3 regions of the Bacillus sp. LLTC93 genome follow, and region 2 is predicted to be linked to each of the others. Evidence: riboswitches for the same ligand, from Rfam matches in the RefSeq annotation. Region 2 holds a riboswitch; each other region holds the start of a gene.
The links. A riboswitch is a leader RNA that binds a small molecule or an ion and turns the genes downstream of it on or off. The one in region 2 is predicted to bind thiamine pyrophosphate.

Region 1 (10,591 bases), on a different contig from region 2:
GCCAATGGCTGGATAATACCTGTTTCTGAGTTTGCGTGCTGAATGGACACTAATCCTGTTTCAGGCAATAAAGCTTTTTTAAGAATATCCTCTGTGATGATCCCGTTTTGATTCGGTTCAATGATTGTGACCTTCACACCAAGACGGTGCAAGGCATCGAGCGCGTGATGAACGGAAGGATGTTCAACTGATGTGGTGATGACATGCTGTTTATGTGCGGGCAGCCCATTCATGATCGATTGAATCGCAAGGATATTGGATTCAGTTCCGCCACTTGTAAAGTAGATGCCGTCTGGTTCGCCCTCAAGAATCGTAGCGAGTGATTGTCTGCTATAAGTCAATATGTCATTAGCTCTTCCCCCTGCATCATGAAGGCTGCTTGCATTCCCGTAGCAATCTTTGCTCAGCTGTTGGAATACATGTAGAGCTTCCTCAGAAACGGGTGTAGAAGCTGCGTAATCTAAATAGACCAAACCATCCATCTCCTGTATGAAAATTTTTTCTTGTATTTATTGTAGTGTTGTGTAATGATATGTGTCAAGACAGGTGTAAATGACAGGAGGGGCGATTGTGTCATCAATCAAAAAAGTCATTGTGGTGGGATCAGGCATAGCAGCGCTTTCCTTTGCAAAAACCATATCAGAAAACTGCCAAGTCATCATGATGACAAAAAAACAATTTTCCTCTAGTAATTCCATGCTTGCACAAGGGGGAATCGCTGCGGCCTTTTCAGCACATGATTCAGTTGCTCAGCATGTGCAAGACACGCTAGCTGCCGGCTGTGATCATAATGATGACAAGACCGTACAGGAGATAGTGGGTCTTGGAAAACACCTTGTAGAGCAGCTCGTAGCAGAAGGCTGTCCATTTGATCGGAATGAAGCGGGAATGCCGCAGTTAGGTAAAGAGGGAGCTCACACCTCTAATCGCATTTTGCATGCAGGAGGAGATCAAACAGGTAAAACCCTCGTGCAGTTTTTAAAAAGTCAGCTTGGCTCACATATTCATCTATACGAATATCATCATGTCATTGATCTATTAGTTCATGAAGGGAAATGTGTCGGTATTGTGTGGAAAGACGAGAAAGGACACGTACATACCATGACCGCAGATGCAGTTGTTTTATCCACTGGGGGCTGCGGATCCCTATATGAGACAAACACAAATGATCCTTCTGTAACAGGAGACGGGCTGATGATGGCCCATCGAGCTGGAGCACAATTAGTGGATCTCGAATTTGTTCAATTTCATCCGACTCTTTTGACGATCGCTGGAAAAGCAGTCGGTCTTGTTTCAGAGGCAGTGCGAGGAGAGGGAGCATATTTAGAAGATGAAACAGGCAGGCGGATCATGAAAGGGATTCATCCACAGGCCGATTTAGCTCCTAGAGATGTGGTCGCTAGAGCTATTTTTCATGAGCAGCAATTAGGTCATCATCTGTATCTCAACATCCATGATATTCCGCATTTTTCTGTTCGTTTTCCAGCGATTGATGCGATGTGTCAGCGAGCTGGAGTCGATATGGCAAGCGGCCGATTGCCAGTTTCTCCTGGTATGCATTTTTTAATGGGCGGAATCAAGGTCAATGAACATGGAGAAACGAGCGTTCAATCGCTTTTTGCCATCGGTGAAGCAGCTTGTACAGGGCTACACGGCGCCAATCGATTGGCGAGTAATTCTCTTCTGGAAGGTCTCGTTTTAGGAAGAAAAGCGGCTAGGCGTATTGAGCAATTGCCAAAACTGCAAAAAACAATCCCATCTCTTTCTATAAAAGAAGTATGGGCTGTCCCAACTATTTCAGAGGCTCAGATTAGAAAAAAGATGACAGCATATGCCGCAATTGTCAGAGATAAAAAAGGCTTGCAGACCTTGCTCGATGAATTAGAACAAGTCTCTTTTCAGCAAATCAATGTGAAGGATATCACAAATGAACAGATTGAATTAAGCAATCAATGGGCATTAGCGATTTGCCTTGTTAAGTCTGCATTACTCCGTACAGAAAGCAGGGGCGGCCATTATCGAATGGATTATCTAAAGCGGAATGATGCTTTGTGGCGAGGAAAACAGATTGTACATGAAAAGGGCCACATTCACATCATGAAAAATGAAAGGATCGGTGCCGAATGGAACGTTTACAGTTAAAACAAATGCTTACTCATTTTTTAAAAGAAGATATTGGCTTTGGAGACGTATCAGCTGATGCCATTTTTGAAGACAAGAAAGGAACAGCTTACATCATCGCAAAACAATCGGGCGTATTGGCAGGATCACGAATCGTTGAAATGGGGTATGGCCTGCTGAATGAACAGATTCAAACTGAGCTGTTTTTCAAAGAGGGCGATTGGATTCATTCAGGCGCTGTAATGGCTCAAATAAGAGGCCCAGTTAACGACTTGCTAAAAGGAGAACGGGTCATTCTGAATATATTACAGCGCATGACAGGAATCGCCACCCTAACACATGAAGCAGTACAACGATTAGCTGATCCGTCTATTATGATCTGTGATACGAGAAAAACGACACCTGGCTTGCGCATGTTAGAGAAATATGCAGTGAAAGTAGGAGGCGGAAAGAATCATCGTTTCGGCTTATCGGATGGTGTGATGATTAAAGATAACCATATTGCCGCATGTGGTTCTATCCGTGAAGCGGTAGAAAAAGCAAGAGCATACGCCGGTCATATGGTGAAAATTGAAGTGGAAATTGAATCAGAAGCACAGCTCATGGAAGCCATTGAAGCAAAAGCGGATGTCATCATGTTTGACAACTGCTCTCCGGATGAAGTGAAACGTTTTAAACAAATGACACCAGAGACGATCCTGACAGAGGCATCAGGAGGCATCACGTTAGAGACATTACCAAGCTACCGGGGGACAGGTGTCGATCTCATTTCACTTGGTTTTCTGACACATTCCGCTCCATCATTTGATTTTAGTATGAATATGGAATTCAGCTATAAAGGGGGAACGACTCATGTCCATGCTTGATGTTCTAGCGAATCAACATTCGGCCATGATGCCAGATGAATATAAACACCGCTCTTATGAAGAGATGAAGCAGCGTGTTTTAGACATTAAACGAGCTTTTGGATCAAAGCTTTTTATACCAGGCCATCATTATCAAAAAGATGAGGTCATCCAATTTGCAGATGCAACAGGTGATTCATTGCAGCTAGCGCAAATAGCAGCTGACAATCAGGAGGCAGAATACATTGTGTTCTGCGGTGTTCACTTCATGGCAGAAACGGCAGATATGCTGTCAAAAAAGAATCAACACGTCCTGTTGCCAGATATGAGAGCAGGCTGTTCAATGGCAGATATGGCGAACATGAAACAAACGGACAGAGCCTGGGAACAGCTCACTGCTCTATTTGGAGATACGATACTCCCGCTCACTTATGTCAACTCAACAGCTGATATTAAAGCATTTGTCGGCAAGCATGGCGGGGCGACCGTCACATCTTCAAACGCTAAGAAAGTACTGGAGTGGGCGCTTACACAAAAAGAGCGGATTTTGTTTCTCCCTGATCAGCATTTAGGGCGTAATACAGCCTTTGATTTAGGTATCCCGCTAGAAGAAATGGCTGTCTGGGATCAAGTAGAAGAAAAGCTCATCACCGATCAACCGCTCAATCGCATCAAAATGATTTTATGGAAAGGGCATTGTTCTGTACATGAGAAGTTTACCGTTCAGAATATTGAACAAACGAGAAAAAGAGATCGTGACATTCAAATCCTTGTGCATCCAGAGTGCACACATGAGGTGGTAAGAGCTTCTGATCTAGCTGGTTCAACGAAATTTATTATTGATACGATCAAGCAGGCACCAGCAGGAAGCAAGTGGGCGATCGGAACAGAGATGAATTTAGTTAAACGCATCATAGATCAGCACCCGGATAAACAAATTGAATCCCTTAACCCAGATATGTGTCCATGTTTGACAATGAACCGTATTGATCTGCCTCATTTGTTGTGGTCACTTGAAAGCATTGAAAAGGGTGAGCCAGTCGGTTTGATTCAGGTCAATGAAGAGATTACAAAAGAGGCTTTGCTTGCATTAAATAAAATGCTCACCATTAAATAATGAATCAGCCCCTCCTATCAGAAAACAAGTTTTTATCATATTGGCTTGTAAATAGGCATAAATTTATGTTGAAACATATTGTACTTCTGACATAACCGCTACGTTCACGTTTTGCATAGGAGGGGAAAACGTTGAAAATTCATATTGTGCAAAAAGGAGACTCCCTTTGGAAAATTTCAAAGAAATACGGAGTCGACTTTCAAGAATTGAAAAAACTAAATTCACAGCTCAGTAATCCAGATTTGATCATGCCGGGTATGAAGATCAAGATTCCATCTAGTGGTGTTCCTGTGAAAACAGATCATCAAAAAGTGAAAGAAATGCCAAAACCTAAAGAACATCCGTATGTGAAAGAAAAGCCAAAGGACGTCGTGCAAGTGCAAGATACGAAACCGAAGGAAAAGCCAAATGAACCGGTCCCTTATGTACCGCCAGTGCCAAAGATCGAGCAGCCAGTTTTTCCACAAGTTGATGTGAACTATTATCAGACCAATCTCTACCAGCCATTTACGCCTCCTCCTCAAAAAGAACATCATGAGAAAAAAGATCACTTTCATGAAAAGAAAGATCATGTTCATGAGAAGAAAGACCATAAAGATCACAAGGATCATTTTCATCATGAAAATAAGGACCATAAAGATCATAAGGACCATCTTCATTATGAAAATAAGGATCATCACAAAGATGAAGTGGCAAAGGGATATGATCCATTTATTCATATTCCGCATCAAAAAGAGGAGGGAAAAGAGATGGAGCATAGCAATTACCCAAACCTTCCTAACTTCCCACAAATGCCGAATGTTGGAGGAGCAGCAGTAGGAGGAATGGCTGAAAATAAAGAGCATCATCACCATCATCATGAATCATATGATCCTTATTATGGTCATGGTCATTACATGCCTGCGATGTATCCATATCCGCAGCAAATGGTACCGGCTTCACCTATTTTACCAGGATCAGGTCTTTGTTATCCGGTCCAGCCGTATTATCACCACCATATGATGCCGTATCCTTACCCTGCTCAGCCATATTATCCAGCCTATCAAGCGCCAGCTTACTATGGGGAAAATTATGAGCATCATGCAAACGATGGACATCACTGGCACCACCACATGCATCCAAATGCAAATGCAAATGCAAACGCAAACGCAAATGCTAATCAAGGCTTTTATCCAAACGCCTCAAATGAAGCATATGGCAAGGAAGACTGCGGATGTGATGATGGCATGAAGCATCATCATCAGCCATGGCCTGGACATTATCCAAATCCTGTTCCGTATGGTCAAATGGGTGGTTATCCCGCTCAGCCATACATGCAGCAATATCCAAGTCAATCGGTTTTTGCAAGACCAGAAGAAGACGAAGAAGATTAACGACGGAAGGGACGATCTCAATCGTTCCTTTTTTTGTTTATAACTGACAGCTTGATTTTTCCCTGAACTGTACATGCTAAAACAGAGCCTGTTTTCGCGCTCATGAGATTGAATTTGTACAGGGGGTTTTTCGTTTGAGACAAAAATGGCAAAAAACAATCGCATTAGTGCTTCTTCCTATTGGTTTAACTGCATGTGGTACAAATGACAACGCGGGTGTAGATACTCGTCACAATCAATCAGGCCAGCCGGTTGGTTATCATTCGAATCAACGGGCGACAGACAACAACCAAGATCACCAAGGCCCAATTTCTGAGCTTATGGAAGGGATGAACGGAAATACAACGAATGTTGATTATCGTTCACGTCCTACGGAGGATCAAGTGAGAATGCCGCTTACTGGCGGAGATGGACGCTATAGTCATGGAGATATGAATTATCATAACCAAATGTCGTTCTCTGGCTACGATAAACAAGAGAACGTACAGCGTTCACGAAAAATTGCGAACCGTGTGAATAAAATGAACCACGTAGCAGACTCACAAGTGATGGTCACTGATGAAAATGTGTATATTGCGATTAAATCAGATGGACGCCTGACGGCAGAAGGCGTAACACAAATAGAAGAAGCAGCGACTCGTTATGCAGATGGAAGAGCTGTCCAAGTCATCAAAGACGAAGGAGCATTCACACGCTTCAGAGATATGAGAAAAACGCAATTTGAAACAGGCCAAACAGGCATGACCCGATAGTTGAATAAAATAAAAAAGGCTAAAGTTCATTACGAACTCTAGCCTTTTCTTAAAAATATACCTTGATGCCTATATAAAATTCGTAAAAGAAATAACAGCCAAATCCAAGTAATAAAATACCAGCAATAATGGATGTCCACTTTATCATTGTCCGATTCATCACTTTTCTTGTCAAAGATACAATTGTGAGAAGACCGAGGTCATGAAGAAGAATCCCTGCCAAAATACCGCTGGCAGCCAACATAAATTCAGATGAATCTGTTTTAGTATAAGCATCTGCCAGTACAGCACCAAACACCGATACCCAGAACACAAGGTTTCCAGGAGATACTGCCACAAGCAAGCCGTTTCGGTATGTTTTTGCGAATGATTTGTTGACTTTTTCTCCTGCTAAATGGATGTCTTGGTTCGCATTTTTAATGGAATCGTATGCAAGAATCATTAAGAATACGGCCCCGATCAGCCAAAGCGGAATTTGGACAAACGGCAATGATAAAAACTGTGCGAATCCTGCATATAAAGCCAAGATGAGCAAGATATCTATTGTCATGCCGCCGGCTCCAACTGTTAAGCCATGAAAGAAGCCGTTTTTTAACCCCTGCTTTGTCATTTCAACCGTGATCGCTCCAACAGGTAGAGCAATTGAGAATCCTACGACGATAAATGTTAGAAATGTTTGCAATCGACTAGAACTTCCTTTGAACAAATAGTTTGTATAAAAATTCTCCGTTTAGATTAATTATACATAATAGGATAAAAGGATCAATGATTATTTCTGATTTGATCGAATTAAAGGGTAGAGCTGTTGTATAGAAGTTTGCATATCCTGCTCATCGGTGTAGCTTGTAGGGGAAAGGAACTATTTTCCTGAATCTTCTTTTTTTCATATCGCCTCTATGATAAACTGATGTGGAAATCAATAAGAGTGACTAGGGGTGCCCGCTAAGTGGGCTGAGAGAGAAGCTTAAGCTTCTTAACCCTTTGGACCTGATCTGGCTCGTACCAGCGTGGGGAAGTTGAAGATGATACATGTGTCATAAGAATGACATTCATGTTTTTTTCTGACGACGAAACCAGGTTCTCAACATAGAGCCTGGTTTTTTGCTGGTGCTGATTCCATCCTGTCCGATGACAAAAAGAGAAGGAGAGAACAGCAAATGAAAGAAAATAAAAATGTCCCATCAACTCAATCTTTACTATCAAGCTTTGACGGAAGTCGAAAGGTGTATGAGCAGGGCTCAAGACCTGACATCTTGGTGCCAAAAAGGGAAATTATGCTCTCAAATACTGTGACACAGGCGGGAGACATTCAAAATGACCCGATCCGTGTGTACGATACAAGTGGACCGTACACAGATGAGAATGCCCATATTGATGTTACAAAGGGTTTAAATCGTCTTAGAGCGGCGTGGATTAAAGAAAGAGAAGATACAGAAAGCTACGAAGGGCGTCATGTGAAACCGGAAGATAACGGGTATCGTTCAAAGGGGAAAGAGCCCTTTCATCATGTTCATACTGATTTTCATCATGTGCCGCTTCGCGCGAAACATGGCGCCTGTGTGACACAAATGCATTATGCAAAAAAAGGCATCATCACACCTGAAATGGAATTTATCGCTTTGAGAGAACAGCTAAGCCCTGAGTTTGTTAGAGAGGAAGTAGCCAGCGGAAGAGCAGTCATCCCAGCGAATATTAACCATCCAGAAAGTGAGCCGATGATTATTGGAAAGCATTTTCACGTCAAAATCAATGCGAATATTGGCAATTCAGCTGTGACGTCATCCATCGATGAAGAGGTAGAGAAGATGACGTGGGCGATCAGGTGGGGGGCAGACACAATGATGGACCTGTCCACTGGAAAGGACATTCATACAACGAGAGAATGGATCATTCGAAATTGCCCAGTCCCAGTAGGAACCGTTCCCATTTATCAGGCACTTGAAAAAGTGAATGGAGTGGCAGAAGATTTGACGTGGGAAGTGTACCGAGACACATTAATTGAACAAGCTGAACAAGGTGTAGACTACTTCACGATTCATGCGGGCGTGCTATTAAGGTATATTCCGCTTACAGTCGATCGAGTAACGGGAATTGTGTCAAGAGGCGGAGCGATTATGGCAAGATGGTGTCTCGCTCATCATCAAGAAAACTTTCTTTATACCCATTTCGAAGATATTTGTGAAATTATGAAAACCTATGATATTGCCTTTTCTCTTGGAGATGGACTCAGACCAGGTTCGATCGCTGATGCAAATGATGAGGCGCAGTTTGCAGAACTGAAAACGTTAGGCGAATTGACAGAGATCGCCTGGAAACATGATGTACAGGTGATGATTGAAGGACCTGGACATGTCCCGATGGATAAAATCAAAGAAAATGTCGATAAGCAGATGGAGATTTGCAAAGAGGCACCATTTTACACGTTAGGACCTCTTACAACTGATATTGCCCCGGGATATGATCACATTACATCCGCTATCGGCGCTGCCATGATCGGCTGGTATGGAACAGCCATGCTGTGTTATGTGACACCAAAAGAGCATTTAGGTCTGCCAAATAAAGAAGATGTGAGAGAAGGCGTCATCGCTTATAAAATTGCCGCACATGCAGCTGATCTCGCAAAAGGACATCCTGCTGCTCAAAAGCGCGATGATGCATTATCGAAAGCGAGATTTGAATTTAGATGGCGGGATCAATTCCACCTGTCACTTGATCCAGAAAGAGCTTTGGCGTTCCACGATGAAACATTGCCAGCTGAAGGTGCAAAGACCGCTCACTTTTGCTCCATGTGTGGACCGAAGTTTTGCAGTATGAAAATTTCTCATGATATCCGCAATCAATCAGAAGAAGTGGAAAAAGAGATGGAGAAGAAGGCAAAAGAGTTTGTCAGCCAAGGAAGTCAAATCTATCAGTCCTAAAAAAGAACCTCGCACTTCTCTTGTGCGGGGTTTTTATAAAACGGCTGAAAAGGCTTTTCTCACGAGATGGAAAAATGCTCTTACTGCAATCGCCATGATTTCCATACTCGGAATCAGGGCATCTGTTAAATGAAACAAGACAGTTTGTCTCTCTGGAGATGTTCGTTTCTTTTTCTGTTTCATGAAGACAGCCTCCTTTCTAAACAATATACTTCTTTACAGATTAGAGAGATAGAGATGTTGTGTGAATTTAAACAAAATTTAAACTTCTTGCGTTTGGAAGGAAAGAAGGAGGGGAAACGAGTTGAATAGAGAATGAATGAAAAGAGCTGACCTTACCAGTTAGCGAACAAGAAAGAGTGGAAGGTGATCTTATGATGAAAGTATTCAAGGTAACATTTCATATGAACAATGGGGAAGTGCTTGATTTCGAGCTAAAACGTCCAGCTACCTACGATGTGTATAAAAAAATTGAGGAATCCAATCAATGGTTTAAGCTGAATAATGAAATCATTAACCTATTAAATGTCAATAGTATCCATGTAGAAACAGAATAAAACAGAAAAGCCGCTCGGAAGGAGAGCGGCTTTCATTATGCAGAGAAATCATTTCGGTTGTTAAGCTGGCCGCGGGAGAACCAGTTCTTTTTATACAAATAGGCAATCACTTCAAGCCACAGACGCGGCGCTTTTTTAGGGAAAAAAGGTTTTTGGTAATAGACATAAGCAGCTTTTAAATCATCCCATTGATGACATGTTTTCGTTTGGGTGAAGCGGGCAACGTCGATTACCTTCACGAGCCCTTCCTTTGTTAAGATCAGGTTGCGCAGATGGATATCTGAAGGGTTTAACCCTTTATCACGTGCTTCTTCTAGCGCCTCATCTACTTGTTCAATCATTTGTTTCTTGATCGGAATCCCCTTTGTCAGGCATTCATAGAATGTGTGACCTTTTATATATTCCATTAAAATATACTGATCCCCAGACTCATAAATCTCAGGGTAGTAAGACGAACCGGAAAGTTTTTCATATATTGCTGCCTCTTTGCGGGCAATGTGTTGATAAGAGGGAAAAAAGACTTTTAACGCCATTTTCTTGCCGTCTTTTTTATATGAAAATACATAAGCACTTCTTCCTTTGCCGCACAGCTCAAGCTCTGCCGGTTTTAAGGCGAGCTTATTAAAACGTTTTTCTTCATGATACTGAATCGATTCGGCTAATCTTTTGACATCTGACATTGACTTCACCTTCTTTGGTTTCAGTTTATGCGGCTGAAAAACGAATGATGAAAAAACCGTTTCATTCGATAAAGCAATGGATTGTATAAAACATAACATTTACGAATGAAGGATACAATGAAAGACTCTTAAAACGAGTCCATGTAATCGGTTTGGTTAATGTTTAGAAAAAAGGGTCAAACTACATATGTCATGCATCGATCTTATGTTCTAAAGAGGTGTAAATAG
Region 2 (10,591 bases):
GAGAGGATCAATGAATACATAGATTTCAATCGGCTTTTGAGGATGTCCGTGACAGTGTGAGAAATATTGATCGTGCTGATTGCAGCTCAAGATCGTCCGTCCTTTTCAGGTGTTTGATTCACCATATGACGAGCCGTCAGAGAAAGCCGCTCAAATAAAAAGTCACGAATATCGCCGGTTAGTCCTACTTGATCCATTGCATCCTCCATGCATTCAAGCCATGCGTCAGCCCGCTCCTCAGTAATCGGAAAAGGGAGATGTCTCGCCCGCAGCATGGGGTGACCATGCTCCTCTGTATAAAGCGGGGGGCCGCCTAAATATTGAGTTAGAAACTGTTTTTGTTTTCTTGCTGTTTCTTTTAAGTCATCCGGGAAAATAGGATGAAGCAAGGGATGACACTTTACATTTTCATAAAAAGTATCAACAAGTTGCGATAGAAGTTCCTCTCCAACCGCTTCGTAAGGTGCGTTAAACGATTGTACCATGTTGACTACTCCTTTTACTCGTAGCTAATAGGATGACTCACCCTATTGCGAAGTTCATGTATTTCAAAAATGATATTCAGTCTGTTCTATTTTATTGTTTCTATTGTTGTATACTTATTTTAACAACCTCAACTCAATTCCACAAACAAACCGCTTTGGCCTATTGGAAATACAGAGAGAGGCGGGTTCCGTGATCAATTGACCATATCATAACACATTCGGTCAAAAAAGGGTGAAAAGCGACATACAAAAAACCGAAGAGGTTATTCTCTTCGGTTTAGGCATAATATTGTGCTGTGATTTTCTTTACATAATTTTGTGTCTCTTTAAATGGTGGAATGCCTCCATATTTATCTACATTTCCTGAGCCTGCGTTATAAGCAGCTAAAGCGAGTGAGACATTTCCATTATATTTCTGAAGCATTTGTTTTAAATACTTCGTTCCGCCTTCAATGTTTTGGGCCGCATCAAAGGCATTACTCACGCCAAGTGATTTAGCAGTAGACGGCATGAGCTGCATGAGCCCGAGCGCACCTGCATGACTGACAGCATTCGAGCGATAGCCGGATTCTTGCTTGATGACCGCGTGGATCAGCTTCTCTGGGACGCCATGCTTTTCAGCCATTTGTGACACGATCTGATTAATCTCTTTTGATGAACCGCTTGAGACCGCTTTTTGAAGCGGCGGCGTATAATTGTTGTTTAAGACGTTTCCAATGCCATTTGCCGTATTTAATTGAGCGTCATCAGCATATAAAGACTGAGATTGAAGCTGATCACTGCCGGCGATGGCAGATAGGTATGGATTCGTACGCGCATATTGTGTGTTCGGAGCCGTTGATGGATCCGTTCCCATAAAAGCAGAGATTGAGAGCGGGAGACGTGATAGTTCTGATCCGCCTAAAAAATCTTGCAACAGCGACTGGAATGAAGCTTGAGCACTCGATTCTTGGCCGGTCTGCATTTGCGATTGTCCGTTATCCGATTGTAACGTTTTGAGCGCTTGAAGCTGCATAAAGGATTGAAGTTGATTGACGTTCATCATGTTCCTCCTTCAAGGAATTCATCTATTTTGTGTTTTCATTTTCTCTTCATAAAAACGAACCACTTTGTTTTTCGTGTTTCGTGCTGGGATCTGAAATTGATGGAGCAGTGCGGAGAATGCGGCTTGTCCGATTTCTAAGTCACTCACTTCAAATTCAAGTTCATAGTCCTCTACTGTTAAATATCGGCTGTGATCCAAAACAATTAAGCCTTCTTCGATCATTTTTTCTGCTCTTGATGTTTCAAGCGAACCAAAATACACAATTTGATCCCTTTGAATGTTCAGGTGGTCTAACCGGTCCGCCACCTCACCTTCTGGCAGCTCAAAATCGTCAACGCGAGTAGGAGGAGCTATCGTTTGATGGGTTTCGAGCAAGCCTATCTCGTGTGGTTCTTTTAACGTGAGAACCCACTGACCGTCTTTTTCTCTCATTCTTAATGCAGCAAATTGAGATTTTATATCAAAGTGAGGTGTATCAAAGTAATAATTGGTTTGAGTGCGGAAATCCGCATCCTTCAATTGAAAATATTGTTTTAGCTGTTCAAATTCTTCTTTCATTAATAATTGCTTTAGTTCGATTTCAATTTCCTGTGCCATCTTGACATCAACCTTTCATTTAGAGGAAATATTCATATTGTACATGATGTGTGTTCTCTATGTAAAAGTCTATTTTTTTCTTTAATTAGTCCTTTAACAAGTACTAACATTTAAGCTGAATCATGTGAAATGATCATATAAAAGAAGAAAACGGTATTTTCGCAAAAAGTTCGGTTTATCAATATTGAACTTGATATGATAAAATAAAGCTGTACTTTGTTGTAAAGGAGATCATGATGCAAAACAGAATTGAAATCACAGAAGCAACTTTAAAAGAAGACAGGCTGATTTTGACGATCCAGTCAGAGGAGCAAATTCAAAAAGCAAAAGCATCAGGACAAATGCTTGTTGATTCTGATCACTTTGCGTTCGTTTACATACTCGAAACCGAGGAGTCTTTTATGTATCTTATTTTAGGGGAACATACATGGGCTCCAATAAAAGAAGCAATGAATCTTGACATCCCTGTCTATTTGGCGGCGGAAGAACAATCGTTAGAACTCATTCAACTTCATCAGGAATTAAACTATTTAATCGACAATATTAAAGACAATGCCAATTACGGAGATATGGAAGAGAAAGTGAAGAGCACATTCCTCTGAAATAATTAGGTATTTGGAATTGGGGGAAGTTTCATGGACAAAAAACAATGGGATCAATTCCTCGCACCGTATAAACAAGCAGTTGAAGAACTAAAAGTGAAACTAAAAGGCATTCGAAAGCTGTACGAATTTGAGGATGACCATTCACCAGTAGAATTTGTCACAGGCCGAGTGAAACCCGTTGCTAGCATATTAGAAAAGGCAAAGCGTAAAAACATCCCGATGCATGAGATTGAAACAATGCAGGATATTGCTGGGCTTCGCATTATGTGCCAGTTTGTAGAAGATATACAAGTTGTAAAAAAAATGCTCCAGTCACGAAAAGACTTTGTGGTTGTAGATAAACGCGACTATATTGCAGAACATAAAGAAAGCGGATACCGCTCGTACCACCTTGTTGTGTTATATCCGCTGCAAACAGTCAATGGAGAGAAGCAGCTCCTGGTCGAAATCCAAATTCGTACGCTTGCCATGAACTTTTGGGCGACCATCGAGCATTCTCTGAATTATAAATATAGCGGGAATATCCCGGAGAAGGTCAAGCAGCGCCTTCAAAGAGCTTCTGAGGCAGCATCTCTTCTTGATGATGAGATGTCTGAAATCAGAGGGGAAATTCAAGAAGCACAAGTGGCGTTTTCCCGGAAAAAGAAAAACGATAGCTGAGCCTAAGCTTGATCAAATATGATGCTGCCCTCTCATAGCAGCAAGGTGAAAAAGGAGAAGAATTCATGAAATTTGCAGTTTCTTCGAAAGGGAATTCTGTATCTGACACACTCAAAAATAAAATTCAGACCTACTTATTGGATTTTGGAATGGAATTAAATGAAGAGGAACCGGATCTTGTCATTACTGTTGGAGGAGACGGAACCCTTTTATATGCTTTTCACCGCTATAGCAACCGCTTAAATGAAACAGCTTTTGTCGGTGTTCATACAGGTCATCTTGGTTTTTATGCTGATTGGGTGCCAAGTGAAATCGAAAAGCTTGTCCTAGCGATTGCCAAAACGCCTTATCATATTGTGGAATATCCTATTCTTGAAGTCATCGTTAGATATAACGACGGCGGCCGGGAAGAGAAATATTTAGCAATGAATGAATGTACGATTAAAAGTATGGAAGGCACGCTTGTGGCAGATGTTGAAATTAGGGGTCAGCTTTTTGAAACTTTCAGAGGTGACGGTCTTTGTTTGTCTACGCCATCTGGCAGTACGGCCTATAATAAAGCACTTGGGGGCGCCATTATCCACCCTTCCATTAGAGCCATTCAACTGGCAGAAATGGCCTCAATCAACAATAGAGTATTCCGAACGGTCGGTTCACCGCTGATTTTGCCAGACCATCATACTTGTGTGATCAAACCAATTAATGATGTTGATTTTCAGGTAACAATTGATCATTTGTCGCTGCTTCATAAAGATGTTAAATCTATTCAATGTCGAGTGGCAGACGAGAATGTTCGTTTTGCCCGATTTAGACCATTTCCATTTTGGAAAAGGGTGCAAGATTCCTTTATCGGAAAAGGAGAATAAGAAAGAGGTCGTTCTCGCTGGAATACTTTACGCTAACCAAAACCATGACAGCCAAAGAAAAGGGGCTGCCCTTAAAGGACTATTTAATTGATCTTGGTATTTCGAAAAGAATGCTGACTGATATTAAATTTGATGGCGGTGATCTGTTGATTAATGGAGAGCATGTCACCGTGAGATATGAGCTGCACGAGGGAGACAGGCTCACCATTTTATTTCCTGAGGAAAAAGTGAGTGAAGGGCTCAAACCAGCTCCGATTCCGCTGGATATAATATTTGAGGATGAGCATGTGCTTGTGCTGAATAAGAAGCCATATATCCCATCTATTCCTTCTAGAGAGCACCCTGAGCATAGTATTGCGAATGGTCTGCTTTACCATTATGCTGAGCAGTCTGTTCGGCTGACGGTTCATTTGGTGAGCCGTCTTGATCGTGATACATCTGGTGTGATGCTTGTCGCCAAACATCGCTTTGCACACAGCCTTTTATCAAAAGCGCAAAAAAAAGGGGAAGTCAAGCGAACATACAGAGCTTTTACACAGGGCATAATTGCACAAAAGCATGGAACCATTCGTGCAAAAATTGCCCGAAAAGGGGATAGTATCATTGAACGCATGGTCGATGAGGATGGTCAAGAGGCAGTGACGCATTATACAGTGCGACAGGTAGACGCTGATTTGAACATGTCGGATGTGTCTCTTGTACTTGAAACTGGAAGAACACATCAAATTCGTGTGCATATGCAATATCTTGGTCATCCGCTCATCGGTGATACGCTGTATGGCGGAACGAGCGAGAGAATGGATCGGCAGGCGCTGCATAGTGAAACCCTTGTCTTTCCTCATCCGATGACAGGTGAGCAAATGACATTTTCGGCTCCATTGCCAGCTGACATGAAGGCATTGCTTCTTTAAAGAATGAAAACCCGGTCACCTGCAAAGCAGGGCCGGGTTTTTTATGATGTGAAATGTTGGAATCTAGAATCATCATATGGCATAGATGAAGGGACAGAGACAGTTACAAGCTCAGGATATTTAAGAGCTGACAGCTGATTGCCAAAAACGCAGCCTGTATCAATATTGACTGTTCTGCCAACAAATCGAGGTTCTTTCACTGGTGTATGACCGTAAACAATCCATGGTTTCCCTTCATATTCCTTTGCCCAGTCCTTCCGCACAGGTCGTCCATCCGGCCAAATCTCTCCTGTGACAGCACCGAATAATAGATAAGATCGCATCTGTTTATTTGGCTTCTTTCCAATATCCTTTTCCTTCATCGCTGCGTGTGCAATGATCAGCTCATCTGGAATCAGCACATCATAAAGCGGAGCCTTCTCAAATAACTGTTTAAATTCATATGATAATTTGTTTTTTTCATGAAGCGGCAGTTTTTTTATTTCGTTCACTGTTGTTTCAATGCCATGCAGTAATTTAACGGGATTTCCTTTTAAATAGCGATAAAGCTTAAAGCAATGGTTTCCAGGTACGTAACGGATCGCTCCATGCGAATAGGCATGTATGACAAATTGCATCACGTCTACTGATTGAGGCCCTCGATCTGTTAAATCACCGACAAGTGCTAGTGTTCTCTTATCAGGATGGACGGGTAATCCATGTTTGAGTTCGTATCCTAGTTTGTATATGAGGGTAAGCAGCTCTTCGTAGCAGCCATGGATATCACCAATGATATCGAATTTCATAAGGTTTCCTCCTGATCTTTCTCATCAATTCATCGGGTATAAAGAAGTTTGAATTTTAGAAAATATAACGAATGGCTTTCATTTCATTTAGGCAATTGTTAGAATCAATGCTTTAACGTAAGACTTAAAAAATTAAATATGAATGTTAGGAGGCTTTAGCCAATGGAGCATACATCTGTTTCATCACTCGTTGTCGTTATTATCGTAGCCTTTTTCACCCCCATTTTATTGCACCGATTTAAGCTGACCATTCCGGTCGTTGTCGCTGAAATTATCATGGGGCTCATCATTGGAAAAAGCGGGTTTCAACTAGTTGTCGAACATGACGCATGGCTAGATACGTTATCCATGCTTGGTTTTATTTTTCTGATGTTTTTAAGTGGACTTGAAATAGATTTTTCTTCTTTTGAATCAAAGAAGAAAGCAAGAGAACTTCCAAATGGTCTAAAAGAACCGAATACGTTTAAAGCAGCCACCATTATTTTTCTTGGGGTATTTTGTATTTCCTTTATCCTGTCCTATGCGTTTGTACTCGCAGGGTTTATCGAAAATGCCTTTTTAATGACGCTCATCATTTCCACCATCTCATTAGGTGTAGTGGTTCCAACCTTAAAAGAGGAAAAGTTGATGCAGACGAATATTGGTCAAATCATTCTGCTTGTGGCCGTTATTGCTGATTTGGTGACGCTGATTTTACTTGCTGTGTTTTCCTCCATTTATGGCGATGGAACAGGGAACATGTGGCTGCTGTTATTATTATTTGCAGCGGGCATTCTTCTTTATTTATTTGGCCGAGTATTTAAGACAAAATCCATTTTTCAGTCCATGTCAAAAGGAACGGTGCAAATTGGGACAAGGGCAATCTTTACTCTCATTATAGTCTTAGTTGCCTTATCTGAATCACTCGGTGCTGAAAATATTCTTGGGGCGTTTTTAGCAGGCGTGCTCGTGTCCCTCCTTTCGCCAAATAAAGAGCTTGTCCAGCAGCTCGACTCATTTGGTTACGGATTTTTAATCCCGATCTTTTTTGTGATGGTCGGTGTGGACCTGAATATATGGGCACTGTTCAAGGACCCAACCATTATGATCATGATTCCGCTATTGTTTATTGCATTACTGCTTAGTAAGCTAATTCCCATTCTTTATTTGAAAAAATGGTATGACATGAAAAAAGTCATCGGCTCCGGCTTTTTATTAACATCGACGTTATCACTTGTCATTGCAGCTGCGACGATTGGGGAGCGGCTTGGTGTCATTGATCATAAAATGTCAGGCGCATTGATTTTAGTCGCTGTGTTGACGAGTATTTTAACGCCTGTTTGGTTTAAAGCGCTGTTTAAAAAAGAACAAGAAACGAATCAAAAAAAGCGTGTGACCTTTATTGGGGCAAACCAGCTGACTTTACCCGTAACACTTGATTTGCATCAGGATGAATATGACATCCGTATTTTGCATGTGTTTCAAGAAAATAAAGAAGCACAGCTTGCTGCCGATTCGATCTTTGAAGTTGAAGCGATTGAGCAATACGACGATGAGACGCTGAGAAAGGCAGGCATCGGCCAGGAGGATGTTCTAGTCGTAGCAACAGGCAGTGAGACAAAAAATAAGGAAATTGCTTTATTTGCAAAAGAAGAAGGGGCGAAACAAGTCATTGCAAGTGTTAACAAAGCGGAAGCAGAGCTGACGCTGAAGGAAGCGGGCATTGATACTTTTTCTAATTTCCTATCATCTAAAACGGTGCTAAGAGCGTTAATTGAAGCGCCTGATGCGATTCGATTGTTAACAAATGAGGATTCTTCTTTGTATCAAATTCAAATGAACAATCATCGGTATCACAATGTCATGCTGCGGGAATTCCCTTTTACCGGCGATTTGGTGTTTGTCCGTATTTTTAGAGGGATAGACAGCTTAGTACCGCACGGAGATACGGCGCTCAGAAGCGGAGACCGCGTGCTTGTGTCAGGTTCCCGGGAATATGTGGCAGGACTTAGAGCCCAATTAGAGTTGCAATGAACCCTTGACCAATGAACAATTCCTGATTAAGATAGAGGTACAACATCATATGTTTGATCCACTAGGGGAGTCCTTTAAAAGGGCTGAGATAAAAGTGTCGACTTTTAGACCCTCATTACCTGAACAGGTTCATACCTGCGTAGGGAAGTGGTGCGGTTTTTGACTATGCTTTTTACAAATTCCAAGCCACTTTCCACGCGGAAAGTGGCTTTTTTATATGAAGAAACAGGAGGAGAGAGGAACATGACATTTTCAAAGGAATGTAAAGAGGCAGCAGCAACATGGTGGAATGGAAGCTTTACGCATCCTTTTGTGAAAGGAATTGGAGATGGCACACTTTCACTCGATCGGTTCACCTATTACGTGATGCAGGATTCGTATTATTTAACTCATTTCGCAAAGATGCAAGCATATGGAGCTGCCATTAGTGAGGACTTACATACGACGGGCAGAATGGCGTATCATGCGCAGGGCACGTATGAAGCAGAGCTATCCCTGCATAGAAAGTTCACAGAGCTTCTTCAGATCTCTGACGAAGCACTCGACAGCTTTAAGCCTTCACCCACTGCTTATGCGTATACCTCACATATGTACAGGTCTGTGAAAAGCGGACGATTTGAAGAAATTTTAGCCACGTTATTGCCGTGCTACTGGCTATATTATGAGGTGGGGGAAAAGCTGAAACAAACGACACCTGACCATTCGATTTACCAAGAATGGATTTTGACATATGGAGGGGATTGGTTTAAAGAGCTTGTCTTTGAACAGGTCAACCGCTTTGATGAACTCGCGGAAAAAGCACCAGAACATGTACGGGCCAATATGAAAGAAAATTTTGTGATTTCAAGCTATTACGAATACCATTTCTGGGAGATGGCGTATAAAAAGGAAACGTGGCAAACAGCATGCTTAGATGGAGTTGGTGCAAATGGAACTCCACGCAGTGACAAATGATTCGTTTCCTGTTAATGAGCTGATCAAGCAAATAAAAGCCATTGAATCTGAAGTGGACTTTATTCATATCCGGGAACGGTCTAAAACAGCAAGTGAGCTTGTTGATCTCGTGAAACAACTCCGTTCAGAAGGTGTACCGAAAGAGAAACTCGTCATCAATGACCGAGTAGACGTCGCGCTGCTCACCAATATTCACCGGGTACATCTCCCAGGCCACAGCTTTTCGCCAAAGGAGCTGCGACAAAAATTTCCTCACCTTCATGCGGGTGTGTCTGTTCATTCGATAGAAGAGGCCAAAGCGGCCGAGGAAAACGGTGCAGAGTATGTCATGTTTGGGCACGTATATAACACCTCATGTAAACCAGGACTTAAGGCGAGAGGCGTAAAGCTTGTGGAAGAACTGACTTCTGCGCTGTCCATTCCGGTGGTGGTCATTGGCGGGGTGACGCCTGATCGAATCCCAGAATTGCTGCACGTGAATGTGAAAGGGATTGCTGTCATGTCAGGAATTTTCACTCACCATCAGCCGCGCATCAAGGCCCAAGCATTTTCTAAAAAGCTAAAGGAGAATCCTTATGAAAAAGCATTATGACGTTGCAATCATTGGCGGTGGAATCATAGGGATGTCCATTGCGTATCACGTCGCAAAAGCAGGAAAGCAGACTCTTTTACTTGAGGCGAATGAGATAGGGAAGCAAACGACGAGTGCGGCTGCTGGGATGCTCGGTGCACATGCTGAAGGAGAGGGTCATGAGGATATTTTCTTTCAGGTAGGCAGAGCAAGCCAGGCATTATATGAAAAATTAAAAGTTGATCTTCAGCATGAATCAGGCATTGATATTCGAAAATCAGCGGGCGGTATTATGAAGGTAGCCTTTACAGAAGAAGAAAAACGTACACTTTGCCGGATGCAGCATTTGTCTACGTTTCAGTGGCTTGAGGCAAGTTGTGTGAAAAAACGTATGCCGCAAATCGCAAATGACATCATGGGAGCAGGTTTAATTGAAGAGGATGTTCATGTTGAGCCTTATGCGGTATGCAGGGCATTGTGGCAGGCAGCTGTTCGGTACGGGGCAGATGTGAAGGAGTTTACACCTGTGATCGAAGTCATGCGGGACAAAGAAGCAATCACTGTCAGAACAGCTAATGGCACATTCACATGTGATGACCTTACGATAGCAAGTGGTGTATGGTCTGGCCGCTTTTTTGAAGAGCTAGGGTTATCTTATTCTCTTTATCCAGTAAAAGGAGAATGTGTGTCTGTATGGAATAGCGGCCCAGCGCTCGCACACACCATTTACCATGATCATTGTTATATCGTTCAAAGAGATAGCGGAAAGCTCGTAATTGGTGCAACGATGAAGCCAAATGATTGGCAGGCTGTTCCGACACTTGGCGGCATTGAAGCTGTGATTCAAAAAGCGTCTCAGCTCATGCCTTCTATAAAGGAGATGCAGATTGATCAATGCTGGGCAGGACTTCGCCCGGCGACAAGCGACCGGCATCCTTATATCGGAAGACACCCGGAAGATGAGCGTATTCTTTTTGCAACGGGACATTATCGGAATGGCATTTTACTTGCGCCAATTACTGGAGAAATCATTCGCGACCTGATATTAGGCAAGCCTGTCCAAGAGGAATGGCTTCATGCGTTTCGCATTGGCCGAAAG
Region 3 (10,591 bases), on a different contig from region 2:
GGATTCACAGTGGATAGAAAGGAGTGATTACTTTGCAATCGTCAGCACGTCCTTTCTTTCAGCCACATAGCGATAATGCAAAGGCACTCTCAGCTGATAGGAATCAACGAGTTTCTGATTTGAAAATAAATCATAAGGCGTGCCATCATACACATGCTCCCCTTGGTGAAAAAGCAGCACCTGATCTGCGCATTTATCGACGAGCTCCATATCATGTGTGACCATCATAATGGTAGTGCCTTGGCGTTGCCGCTCTTTCAAACGTCTGATTAATTCCTTCGCCGTTTTTTCGTCCTGTCCAAAAGTCGGTTCATCTAACAGTAATACATCCTGATCAAAAAGAAGCATTGTGGCGACACTTAATCTTCTTTTTTGCCCTAAACTTAAGGTGAAAGGATGCGCTTCCGCATGCTTCTCTAAGCCGAACTCTTCCAATAGCTGATACGTTTTTTCTTGTACCACTGATTCTGGCCAATTTCGCTGTCTTCCGCCAAATGCGATTTCATCAAACACCGTGTCTTGTATAAATTGTAGCTCTGGATTTTGAAAAACAAAGCCTGCTTTTTCATATAGTAATCGGTCAGACCACTTTTTGAGATGTTTTTCTTTTAAGAAAATATGGCCTTTTTTGATTGGCTCTAATCGGATCAAATGTTTAAGACATGTACTTTTTCCGCTTCCATTTTCCCCGATGATCGCCACCCAATCTCCTGTTTTTATATCCAACTGCAGGTCATTCATAATCCTTTTTTTTCCGTAGCTTAATTGAAGATCATCTGTGCGAATGATTGTCTCTCGATCGATTGATGACACCTTCTCACGCCGCTCTTTTCTTGCTTCAAAGGTTTGCATAAGTGTTTGACTCAGTGGGTGAAATGGATCTTGAATGATAGTGGACCATTTCTCGGGAAATATTTTTGGGCGCCAAATTCCTGCCTCTTTCATTTCTCCCTCATATGCTGTCATCACCTCTTTCGGAGATCCATCTGCTAAGATGCTGCCTTGATCATCTAATAAAATAACCCGATCCATCCATTCGATGACACCGTCTAGCACATGCTCCACAAAAATCATGGTTTGATGTTGATCAGCTGCAAGCTGCTGAAGCAGCTGAAATATCTCCATTCTGCCTGCTGGATCAAGCTGTGCAGTCGGTTCATCAAAGAACAGAACATCCGGCTCTAACGCTAGTAAGCAAGCAAGCGCCAATCGCTGCTTCATGCCGCCTGATAATGTGTGAATATCTGTATTCGGATCGACATCCAGTTGTACTTTTTGCATGAGATGCTGAATGATGTCATCCATCTCTTCACGAGGGACAGAACGGTTCTCTAAGCTAAATGCAATTTCTTCATTGACCCGGTGCATACAAAACTGGGAATCAGGGTCTTGAAACATAACACCTGTATGTCTTTGTAACATCACTTCTCCCTGCACGTCAGCTTCCATATGTTCTGGAATGATACCAGAAAGCACCGAAATGAGCGTGGATTTTCCGCTTCCGCTTGGTCCTAAAATAAGCACCTTTTCTCCCTTTTGAATAGAAAGAGATACTTGATGCAGAACAGGCTTAGGCTGTTCATAAAAACGGACAGTGAGGTTACTGCACGCGAGAAATGAATCCATGCTGTTCACCTTTGTTTCGTTTTTCTTTCATGATGGCATATTGATTCAGTACACCGGTCTTGGATAATGCATCCACTACAACTTTCGCTAAGCATCCCCCAAGTATCATACCGCTGATGATTTGAGTCACAAGTGTCATGAGTAAAACTTGAGGCGTATAATAACCAAATCCATTGGCAACCAGGCTATATGCCATCGCTCCTACAGCTGCAAAGGCACCAGACAGCATAAGTGTCCACATGCGATATCGTTTATAACCAAAAAGAGCGAAGGCGATTTCTGCCCCAAGTCCTTGGCATACACCAATCAGCAGAGCTGAAAGACCGAAGTGGCTGCCTGTCAGTAATTCCACGGCGGCTGCGGCTGTTTCTGCAATGAGGGCAGCTCCGGGCTTTTGGATGATATAAGCGACGATTGGACTGGCAATCACCCAAATCCCAAACATGATATTGCCTCCTGCTGGACCAACAAGTGCTGTAATCGGTAAATAAAGAGTGGACCACCCTAAATAGATCACACCGCACGCTACAGATAGGATCACAGCAAGGACGACTTCTTTCATCTTCCACGTCATGATGAATGCACCTCCAGCTTGACTGGCCACTCTTCCAAAGTGAACGCCATTTCCCAGAATTTGTACTCAAGCTGACAGCTTAAGAAGAAGTGCTGTTTCATTTTTTCTTTTTCTTTCTCACTTGCTCCTTCCGCCCACTGATCAAGCCTTTTGCAAAGCTCAACTGTAACTGAGTCAGTTAACCCGCCATAAAATGTGATCCACTCATAAAATGGATGCGCCGGGTCAGGCTGCACATCTGAAAGCATTCGTTTGCCTATTTCCCAATATGTCCAAGGGCAAGGTAGCAAAACAGCAATAATTTCTCCAAGCGTGCCTTCCTGTGCGACTTGCAGCATGTGATGAATATAGTGGTGAGCACTCGGAGCCAATGTAGCACCTTGTAGCTCATCATATGCTACACCTGCCACTCGGCAAAGGTTTTGATGAGGATGTGTCTCACTATCTAGTACAAACGCGATCTGCTGATGGAAAAAGGCAATATCCTCTCTATCTGTACATCTACTAATCGCTGCCGCATAAATTTTAATGAATGCATTTAAGTATTCTGCATCTTGTTTGACGTAATGGATGATCTGTTCCTTTTCAAGCTTTCCTGCTGCCAGCCCTCTGACAAACGGATGCTGATAAATGGCTTCAAATAATGGTTCTGCTTCTTTCCTTAATTGCGTTGAAAATGTCATAAAAAAAGCCTCCTCTTCTTCAGTTGAATAAATGAAAAAGCCACCCCAAATGGAGCGGCCTTCTTATCGATTCAATCATGAATAAGACAAGGTCCAGCTCCACTTCCCTCCGCTAGTACGAACTAGATCAGGTTCAAAGGGTCCAAGATTTCCTCTTGTCTCAGTCATACATGACTCCCCTAGTGGACTTTTGTCATTTAATTATCTTTACTGTACACATGTGGCGATTTGATGTCAACCGCCTTTCTTAATTCAATGTATTAATCGTTGGCAGCTTCTCGATTCCTGCAGCATAGTAGAAATTAAGAACACTGAAGAAATCAATCGGCTGTCCTGTTTTTAAATCAACGGCTAAAATATGATCGCCGTAATTTGTCAAATCATCAAGGTCTAAGCGTCTTGGTGTTGTCTTCCCAAGCGTATCAACAAAGCTACTATGGTAGTATTGTCCGCTTGCATACGATGATTGATGGTACATAAACAATGTCTCCACATCTAAGTAGACGAGAATGGCCTCAGATGAACTCGCATAAGGAGCAGAGTACGATACTGGTGCCGAAATACTTTTCACTTTCACACTTTCAACAGAATGGGTTCTCTGTTCATATTTTCCATCATATGAGAAATAAAACACACGCTCCCATTTATAATCGGCGGTCTTCGATTGTTTGTTATACACTTTTGTACCATTTGCGAAAACATCCCCATTGGCATACGCAGCGACAAAGTATTGCAAGGTTGATGACAAGGATTCAGCACCTGTGAAATTGGGTGGGTTTTTTGCATTCACCTGTAATGTATATGAGTCTCCGAAGTCTCCACCGCTTGTGATTCCAAACGCATAATCACCCGCTGGTAAATTGCTTACCCCAAGCAGACTGCCTGCCGGTTGAATAAGATCCGTTGGATAAGCTTGTCCTGCTTCAAAATCAACAACAAATAATTGAACGAAATAATCAGCATTTTGAGAGGTAATCCGGCTGATGAGTGCCTGAGGTGAAGACGTGCTTAAAAACCATAAATCAACTGGATCCTCCTCTGATAAGACAGCCGATTGATTGATTGCTAGTCCATCGATGGAACGGACAGCAGACGTTCGTAGCTTTCCATCTTTAGCTGCTTTTCGTTTGATACTGATTCCATTTTTCTTATCTACTTTAAATGATTTTTTCACTTGCTTCTGTTGAATAGCGGTTCCTTTATCCTGCTTCAAAAATGACTCTTGCACTTGCTGGATGGCTTTTTCCGACAATGGCGACACTTTTCCATCTGACTTTGGTGCGTCTTCTGCTTTTAATGCTGGTGAAAATAAACCTGCTGTCACTAGTAAAACAGACAGCAAAGCTACGGTGATTTTTACGTAAAATGCTCTCACAGGAACATCCCCTTTTCCCTAATTTGGGTTTTTTACCCTGTGATCATTTTACCATTTTTCCAATACTTGTTTTGGTCTTTTTCAGGAAATTTTTATAACAAAAAAACCAGCCGTATGAGTCACGACTGGATTTTTGACGATTTATGCAATGGTTTTGACAAATAAGCGTGCTGTTTCTGCACTTGATCCTGGGTTTTGTCCAGTAATGATTTGTCCATCTACAACAGCAAATGGCGCAAAGGCATCTCCTTTTTCAAACACTGCTCCTTGCTCACGAAGCTTTGTTTCCAATAAAAATGGAACCTTTGATGTCAGCTGAACGGCATCCTCTTCCTCGTTCGTGAACCCTGTTATTTTTTTGCCTTCGATAAATGATTTTCCATCTCGATCATTCACATCAACAAATGCTGAAACGCCGTGGCAAACAGCTCCGACAGCACCATTTTTTTCTGAAATTGCTAAGATCGCATCGGCTACCAGTTGATTGGATGCAAAGTCGATCATTGGGCCATGTCCTCCCGCAAAGAAGATCCCATCATAGTCAGCTGGATTCACATCTGTTAGCGCCTTTGTATCTTGAAGTAATTCATACACATCCTGATATTGCGCTGGAACACCTTCAGGAATTGAATTTTTATCTATTGGTACAGTTCCACCTTGAATGGAGACAATTTGTACATCTAGTTCATTTTCTTTAAAGATGTGAAAAGGCTCCGCCAATTCTTCTAGCCATAGGCCTGTTGGGTGTCCGTTCATTTCCGGGCTACTTGTCGATACTAATAAAACTTTCTTACTCAATTTGATCATCCTTTCGATTCTTCATGTGGTCATTTTATATTTTGCACAATTAAATATCAAGCAATTAGACTTCAATGCAACTCTTTATGGTATACCCGATTTTCTAAAAAATATGGCATCACTTCAAATCTAATCATTATGTCACATTCTATCGGTAGGGAATTTCATGTAAAATTGTCATTGAGTGATATAATATGAGGAAAGATTGACAGACCTCTCGTGCTGGAGGGGACTTTTTAAAGGAGTGGAAAAGAGATGAAAACCTATTCGATTGTGATGATCATCATCACGCTCTGTATCATATTGGCGGTCTTCTTGATGAACCTAACAGGGGTCATGTACGGAAAAATCATTTTGGCTGTTGCCGTTGCTCTTTGTTTGACATCCATTATTCGTTTGATGGGTCTTCGAAAAAGATAAAAGCTGCCCTTTTATCGGGGCAGCTTTATTTAAGATTACATAGCCAGCATAAGCGCAATTAATGCGAGCAAGGCTGGTATTCCTTGTTTGATGATAATGGATTTATTGGATGTCACACCGCCAAATACTGCTGCGATGATCACACAAAGAATGAAAAATAGCTGAATCATATAACCAACGGTATTTGATCCGAGAATGAGCCCCCAAACGAGACCTGCAGCTAGAAACCCGTTATAAAGCCCTTGATTGGCAAACATCACTTTCACATTTGGATCTTTTTGTAAGTGTTCAGGCAGTCGGAAAGATCTTTTAGCCATCTTTGATTCCATAAAAAACATTTCTAATAACATGATGACAATGTGTTCTAACGCGACAATTCCTACTAAAATCATTGCTAAAATATTCAATTTAGTTAATTCCTTTCTGATAGACGATCACGAATCTCTATTTTGTCCGTGTATAAATCAAAGTCTTGTATTAATTCTAGCGCTTCAGTAAACCGACTTTGTGGAATGTCTCTCATTTTCCTTACACCGAATTCCTTTTTAATAAAAGCCATGATGGTATTGATATGAAGCTTACCGTGGCCATCATACTCCAAATGGCTGCAAAAAGTCTGCATCGTCCCTCGAATCACCTTTAATTGCTTGTCAGTGACACAACTCATTGGTAACGCTCATCCTTTCCTGTTTTTTAACAGCTAAAAAGAACCGTGAATGAAAGAAAAACCTTCCAGTCTCTATTATATAATGGTTTCATTCGGATATCAAAATAAAAAAGAACAGACATTCGATCAAAAAACGATCATATGATAAAAATCCTTGTCTCAACACATCAAAAAGCCGGATTCAATGGTAGAATCCGGCTTTCTGTTTAGTTACTTTTAGAAATTAATACCTTTCCAACAGAACGATCCTTACTTTGTCCAACGACTTTAAAGGATAGACCATATGTCGGCACATCGCGTCCTGCGTCTGGGTTATTTGGATTCACATAATTCTTTTGATCACTAAATGTACGAGTCGGACGAATATAGCGATCTTCCAAGGTTAAGCCTGTTGTCGCTGTATAATCAATATTCAGCTTCGTACTTGGATTCAAAGAAAATGCTGCATCATGTACTTGGAATCCTGTGGCCGCAACAGAGCCGTCACTCCATTTTAATACTTGCTGATCCGCATCTACGACACCAAGGAAGCCGTTTCCTGGGTGCTTCCCTACCCAGTTATCACTATAAGATTGATCGACATACCACACGACCAAACCGTTATTATAGCTCATCAGACTTGCCCCACGTTTGATATGCTTTAAGCCTTTATCGACATCAGCATAAGAGCGCCACTCTAGTAAATAGTATTGCGCTGCATATTGTTTTCCGTTAGATTGAGAGAATCCATTGAAGGTAAAAGTGGACGTTCCCTCAGCATCATCAGACCATACCTTCGTTCCATCTGCTGTTACGTTTAGATCATCTACGAACAAGCCTGGTAGCGAATAGCCTGCATCGGTTGTGTATCGGAATTGCAGATCGATTTTCTTCCCTGCATAATCAGAAAGATCAAAGGTTGCATCTACCCAGCCGTCTGATTTTCCGTCGATGCCATTGCCTTCGTTAGCACCTGCTTCATTTCGATCATTCGTGATGTTACCAGCAATGGTTTTCCATTGATCGGTCCCAGTCTCACGAACTTCTACATACGCATAATCATAATCTTCTTCGATATCGTACCATGTTTTAAATGTAAGCTCTGCTTTGCTTCCTTTTGACAAATCAATACCTGTTGTCGTCATGGTTGCATTCAAATTGTCACCCGTCCCACTGAAGTACGCGTATTTTCCTTGAGCAGGCTTTGTGACCACAATCTCTTTATCTGGTAAATCGACTCGAACAGCATCATGGTTGGTTCCTTTTGTTGCTGCTTCATCAATTAATACTGTTTTGCTTTTCTTTAATGCTTTACCATCAATGGTTTGTCCTGAAAGCCAGTTGCCACCATGCAGGTTTTGAAGCATTTCTTTTGCATATGGACTAAAGCCTGTTGGTTCCGTACCAGGTACTTTACCTGCCCAGCTCCCACTTGACATGATAGACCAGTAAGAAACGGGCTCTCCTTTACCTGTGTATTGTGTATCGTACTCATCAGGAAGACCAAGATCATGCCCGAATTCATGTGTGAAAACGCCTGCTGCGCCATCTTCAGGCTCAATGGTGTAATCTAATGCGCCTAATTTTCCGTCTTGACCCGCTTCAGATTCAGTATTCGGAATTTCAAATACATCACCAAGTGACCAGCGGTGCGACCAAATGGCGTCAGAGCCTAGCTGTCCGCCGCCTGCTTCTTCACCTACGCCAGCGTGAACGACCATGAGATGGTCAATGATGCCGTCTGGCTCGTTATAAACGCCGTCTCCATCAATATCATAGCGGTCCCATTGATCATATTCACCGAGGTCAATATTCGGATCTTTTGCGGCTGCTTCAAGGGCTTCTTTCACCAATTCACGCGGTTTACCGTCACTGCCTGATTCGTCTGGTACGTTTCCACCGTAATAAGCTGCTTCATGCTTAGCTGTATACCATCCTGCAACTGTTCCACTGATTGTGTAACTACCGCCGGACTGCTTTTCATAATATTGTTTCATGGATACTTTGCGTTTACCATCTGGACCGATGTAGCCATTTTTTCCGAAAAGCATATCTTGATAGTGCTGTTGATCGTACTTGTCATAGTACATATCAGTCTCTTCTTTTTTAATACTATTATGCTTATAATCTTTAAAATCTACTAATAAAACCAACACTTTATCATTGCGAACGTCGCCTTTATACTTTTCCTTTGTGACTGGCTTTACTTGATTGCCTTCTTTTCCTTTATGCTGCTTCAACTTTTTCTTTTTGGCTAGTTTGTTATGTACTTCTTGTTTGTATTCTTTTAGGAATTCAGGCTCTTCTGTTAAGGTGCTGGCACTTTGTTTCATGGCAGCTTCTTCTTTTTTCTTTAAATAGTTCTTTAATGCTTTTTGGGTTTCTGCTTCATTGGCATTCTTTTTGATCTTTCCTTGTTTTTTCAAGGCTTTGATGAGACGGTCTTCATTCACAACACTTGCATCGAATGGAATACCTGAATAATGACCGCCGTCTGAGGACGTTGACTTTTCTGTGTTGTGGGCAGATAGAGGGGTGCTGAAAGCTGTCAATGTGCCTAAACCGAGGACAGCTGTTAGTGCTATGCTCGTCCATTTCCCTTTTTTCATATTGGTTCCTCCCTAATTTGGTAATAAATAATATCTAATTCTAGCATATTCCAATATACTTAAGTCGAAAAACATTTTATTTTCAGAAATTTTGTGGAAAATGCACAATACGGGAATGAAATGGCCGAAACCAGGTGTCGAAAATAAAAGAATCCAGGGCGATGAACGGGGGTCTGACACCCGTTTTTGATACAGGGATCAAAACACCTTAATGAAACAGCCCGTTGCCAAAACTCTTTCGGTGACTTTCTAATTTCAAACTGGAGTCGAAGGTTTCAATCGAGGCATTATCAGCGGGCATACCCTTATGGGACATGCTTATGATCATGCCTTTTTCCTTAATATCGTTTTGATCAGCATATGAAGTGAGATTGCTCCTTGAACACTATGAAGGATGCAGCCTCCTGACAATTGCCTGTATAGCTGATTCAAAGTATCTAGAACAGGAGAAACGTCTTGTTTATCAACAATCGTTTAAGTGACTAAACCTTTTATGGTGGGTAGATAAAGCATTTTTTGACCAAATAACAAATACGTAATATCAGTCACTCATTTTAATGGCTTTGTCGTAGAAGAATCCCGTTTCAATTGATTTTCTGCATGTAAAACGGATCGTTAAAAAGGCATATTAGGGTGAATTGTGTTGAAACTCTCATATTTATTTCTATTGACATCAACCAAAAGGTGTAACTATAATGGTTACATCTCATCTATGTGTAACCGGGTTCGTTACATCTTTTTTTAGGCTATCCAGCATGATTCAACTATTCACTTTGTTTCGGGGAGGTTAATGATTGAACAATATCCAATGAATTCGCTAAAGAAATATTTATTTATGTATTGGCTACACTCATACATAAGACCTGTGTTTTTAGTCATTAATAACATATAGGGTCTTCGTAAAAAATGAAAAAGGAGAATCATCTAATGTTTAAATTAAAATCAGTCATAGGATTTACTTTAGGTCTTTGTTTCGTGTTATTGCTAAGCGCATGTGCTAGCAATGAAGATACAAAAAATACAGCAACCGATAACAAAAACACAGCGGACAAACAAGCTGTAAATCTTAAAATCACACCGTTCAACCCTGGTGATAAAGGAGTTTTTGCTGTCACTTCTAGCTTGATTGAAGGACCGAAAGAAGTCATTCTTGTCGATGCCCAATTTGAAAAGGATAATGCAGAGAAGTTAGTAAAAATGATTCGCGATACAGGAAAGAAACTGACAACTGTTTATGTCAGTCATAAAGACCCAGATTATTACTTTGGTCTCTCTGCTATTCGTGAAGCATTCCCTGATGTGAAAATTGTGGCAACGCCTGAAACTGTGAAGGGGATTAAAAAAACGATTCAGGCCAAAAATGATTACTGGAATCCAATATTGAAGAAAAATGCACCAACAGCACAGATTATTCCAGATGTTTTAAAGGGAGATAAACTGACAGTTGATGGAAAAAACATCAACATCATTGGACTTGACGGACCAGATCCATCTCACACTTTTCTATGGGTTCCATCAAAAAAGACAGTTCTAGGTGGAGTACCTGTTTATGAGAATGAATATGTTTGGACAGCAGACAATCAATCTCAAAAAAGTCGTGATCAATGGCGTGAAATTCTAAATCATATTCTTGATCTGAAGCCAGAACGTGTGATTCCAGGTCATTATCTAGGTAAGAGTGCTGAAGATACATCAGCAGTTGTGTTTACCCGTGATTATATTGCAAAATTTGAAGCAGCAGCTAAGAAGGCAGACAATTCCGCTCAATTGATTGCTGAAATGAAGAAAGAGTATCCGAACTTTACGAACACTGGAGACTTAGAATTGAGTGCTAAAGTCATGAAAGGCGAACAACAGTGG

Region 1: it holds a riboswitch for thiamine pyrophosphate, as region 2 does, so the genes downstream of both, thiC (phosphomethylpyrimidine synthase ThiC) here and tenA (thiaminase II) in region 2, are expected to answer to the same signal.
Region 3: it holds a riboswitch for thiamine pyrophosphate, as region 2 does, so the genes downstream of both, tenA (thiaminase II) here and tenA (thiaminase II) in region 2, are expected to answer to the same signal.

Annotation. Positions count from the first base shown of each region.
Region 1 covers NZ_PVME01000001.1:720,745-731,335, reverse strand. The annotation lists gene C6W18_RS03945 (IscS subfamily cysteine desulfurase) at 1-473, opposite strand, end outside; gene nadB (L-aspartate oxidase) at 571-2,142, shown strand; gene nadC (carboxylating nicotinate-nucleotide diphosphorylase) at 2,124-2,987, shown strand; gene nadA (quinolinate synthase NadA) at 2,974-4,083, shown strand; gene safA (SafA/ExsA family spore coat assembly protein) at 4,215-5,456, shown strand; gene C6W18_RS03920 (YhcN/YlaJ family sporulation lipoprotein) at 5,591-6,208, shown strand; gene C6W18_RS03915 (LysE family transporter) at 6,258-6,890, opposite strand; TPP riboswitch at 7,130-7,239, shown strand; gene thiC (phosphomethylpyrimidine synthase ThiC) at 7,366-9,126, shown strand; gene C6W18_RS19935 (hypothetical protein) at 9,160-9,309, opposite strand; gene C6W18_RS03905 (hypothetical protein) at 9,501-9,683, shown strand; gene C6W18_RS03900 (protein kinase family protein) at 9,719-10,363, opposite strand.
Region 2 covers NZ_PVME01000003.1:537,856-548,446, reverse strand. The annotation lists gene C6W18_RS12385 (ClpXP adapter SpxH family protein) at 1-90, opposite strand, end outside; gene C6W18_RS12380 (globin domain-containing protein) at 87-485, opposite strand; gene C6W18_RS12375 (lytic transglycosylase domain-containing protein) at 763-1,527, opposite strand; gene C6W18_RS12370 (CYTH domain-containing protein) at 1,549-2,127, opposite strand; gene C6W18_RS12365 (UPF0738 family protein) at 2,364-2,729, shown strand; gene yjbM (GTP diphosphokinase) at 2,763-3,392, shown strand; gene C6W18_RS12355 (NAD kinase) at 3,458-4,258, shown strand; gene C6W18_RS12350 (RluA family pseudouridine synthase) at 4,303-5,169, shown strand; gene prpE (bis(5'-nucleosyl)-tetraphosphatase PrpE) at 5,211-5,954, opposite strand; gene C6W18_RS12340 (monovalent cation:proton antiporter family protein) at 6,117-7,967, shown strand; TPP riboswitch at 8,021-8,130, shown strand; gene tenA (thiaminase II) at 8,211-8,921, shown strand; gene tenI (thiazole tautomerase TenI) at 8,896-9,513, shown strand; gene thiO (glycine oxidase ThiO) at 9,497-10,591, shown strand, end outside.
Region 3 covers NZ_PVME01000008.1:11,444-22,034, forward strand. The annotation lists gene C6W18_RS17345 (energy-coupling factor transporter transmembrane component T family protein) at 1-38, opposite strand, end outside; gene C6W18_RS17350 (ABC transporter ATP-binding protein) at 28-1,626, opposite strand; gene C6W18_RS17355 (ECF transporter S component) at 1,601-2,200, opposite strand; gene tenA (thiaminase II) at 2,197-2,883, opposite strand; TPP riboswitch at 2,971-3,074, opposite strand; gene C6W18_RS17365 (hypothetical protein) at 3,131-4,258, opposite strand; gene C6W18_RS17370 (type 1 glutamine amidotransferase domain-containing protein) at 4,400-5,056, opposite strand; gene C6W18_RS20125 (hypothetical protein) at 5,312-5,476, shown strand; gene C6W18_RS17375 (DUF1304 domain-containing protein) at 5,512-5,883, opposite strand; gene C6W18_RS17380 (ORF6C domain-containing protein) at 5,889-6,143, opposite strand; gene C6W18_RS17385 (immune inhibitor A domain-containing protein) at 6,350-8,731, opposite strand; gene C6W18_RS17390 (MBL fold metallo-hydrolase) at 9,659-10,591, shown strand, end outside.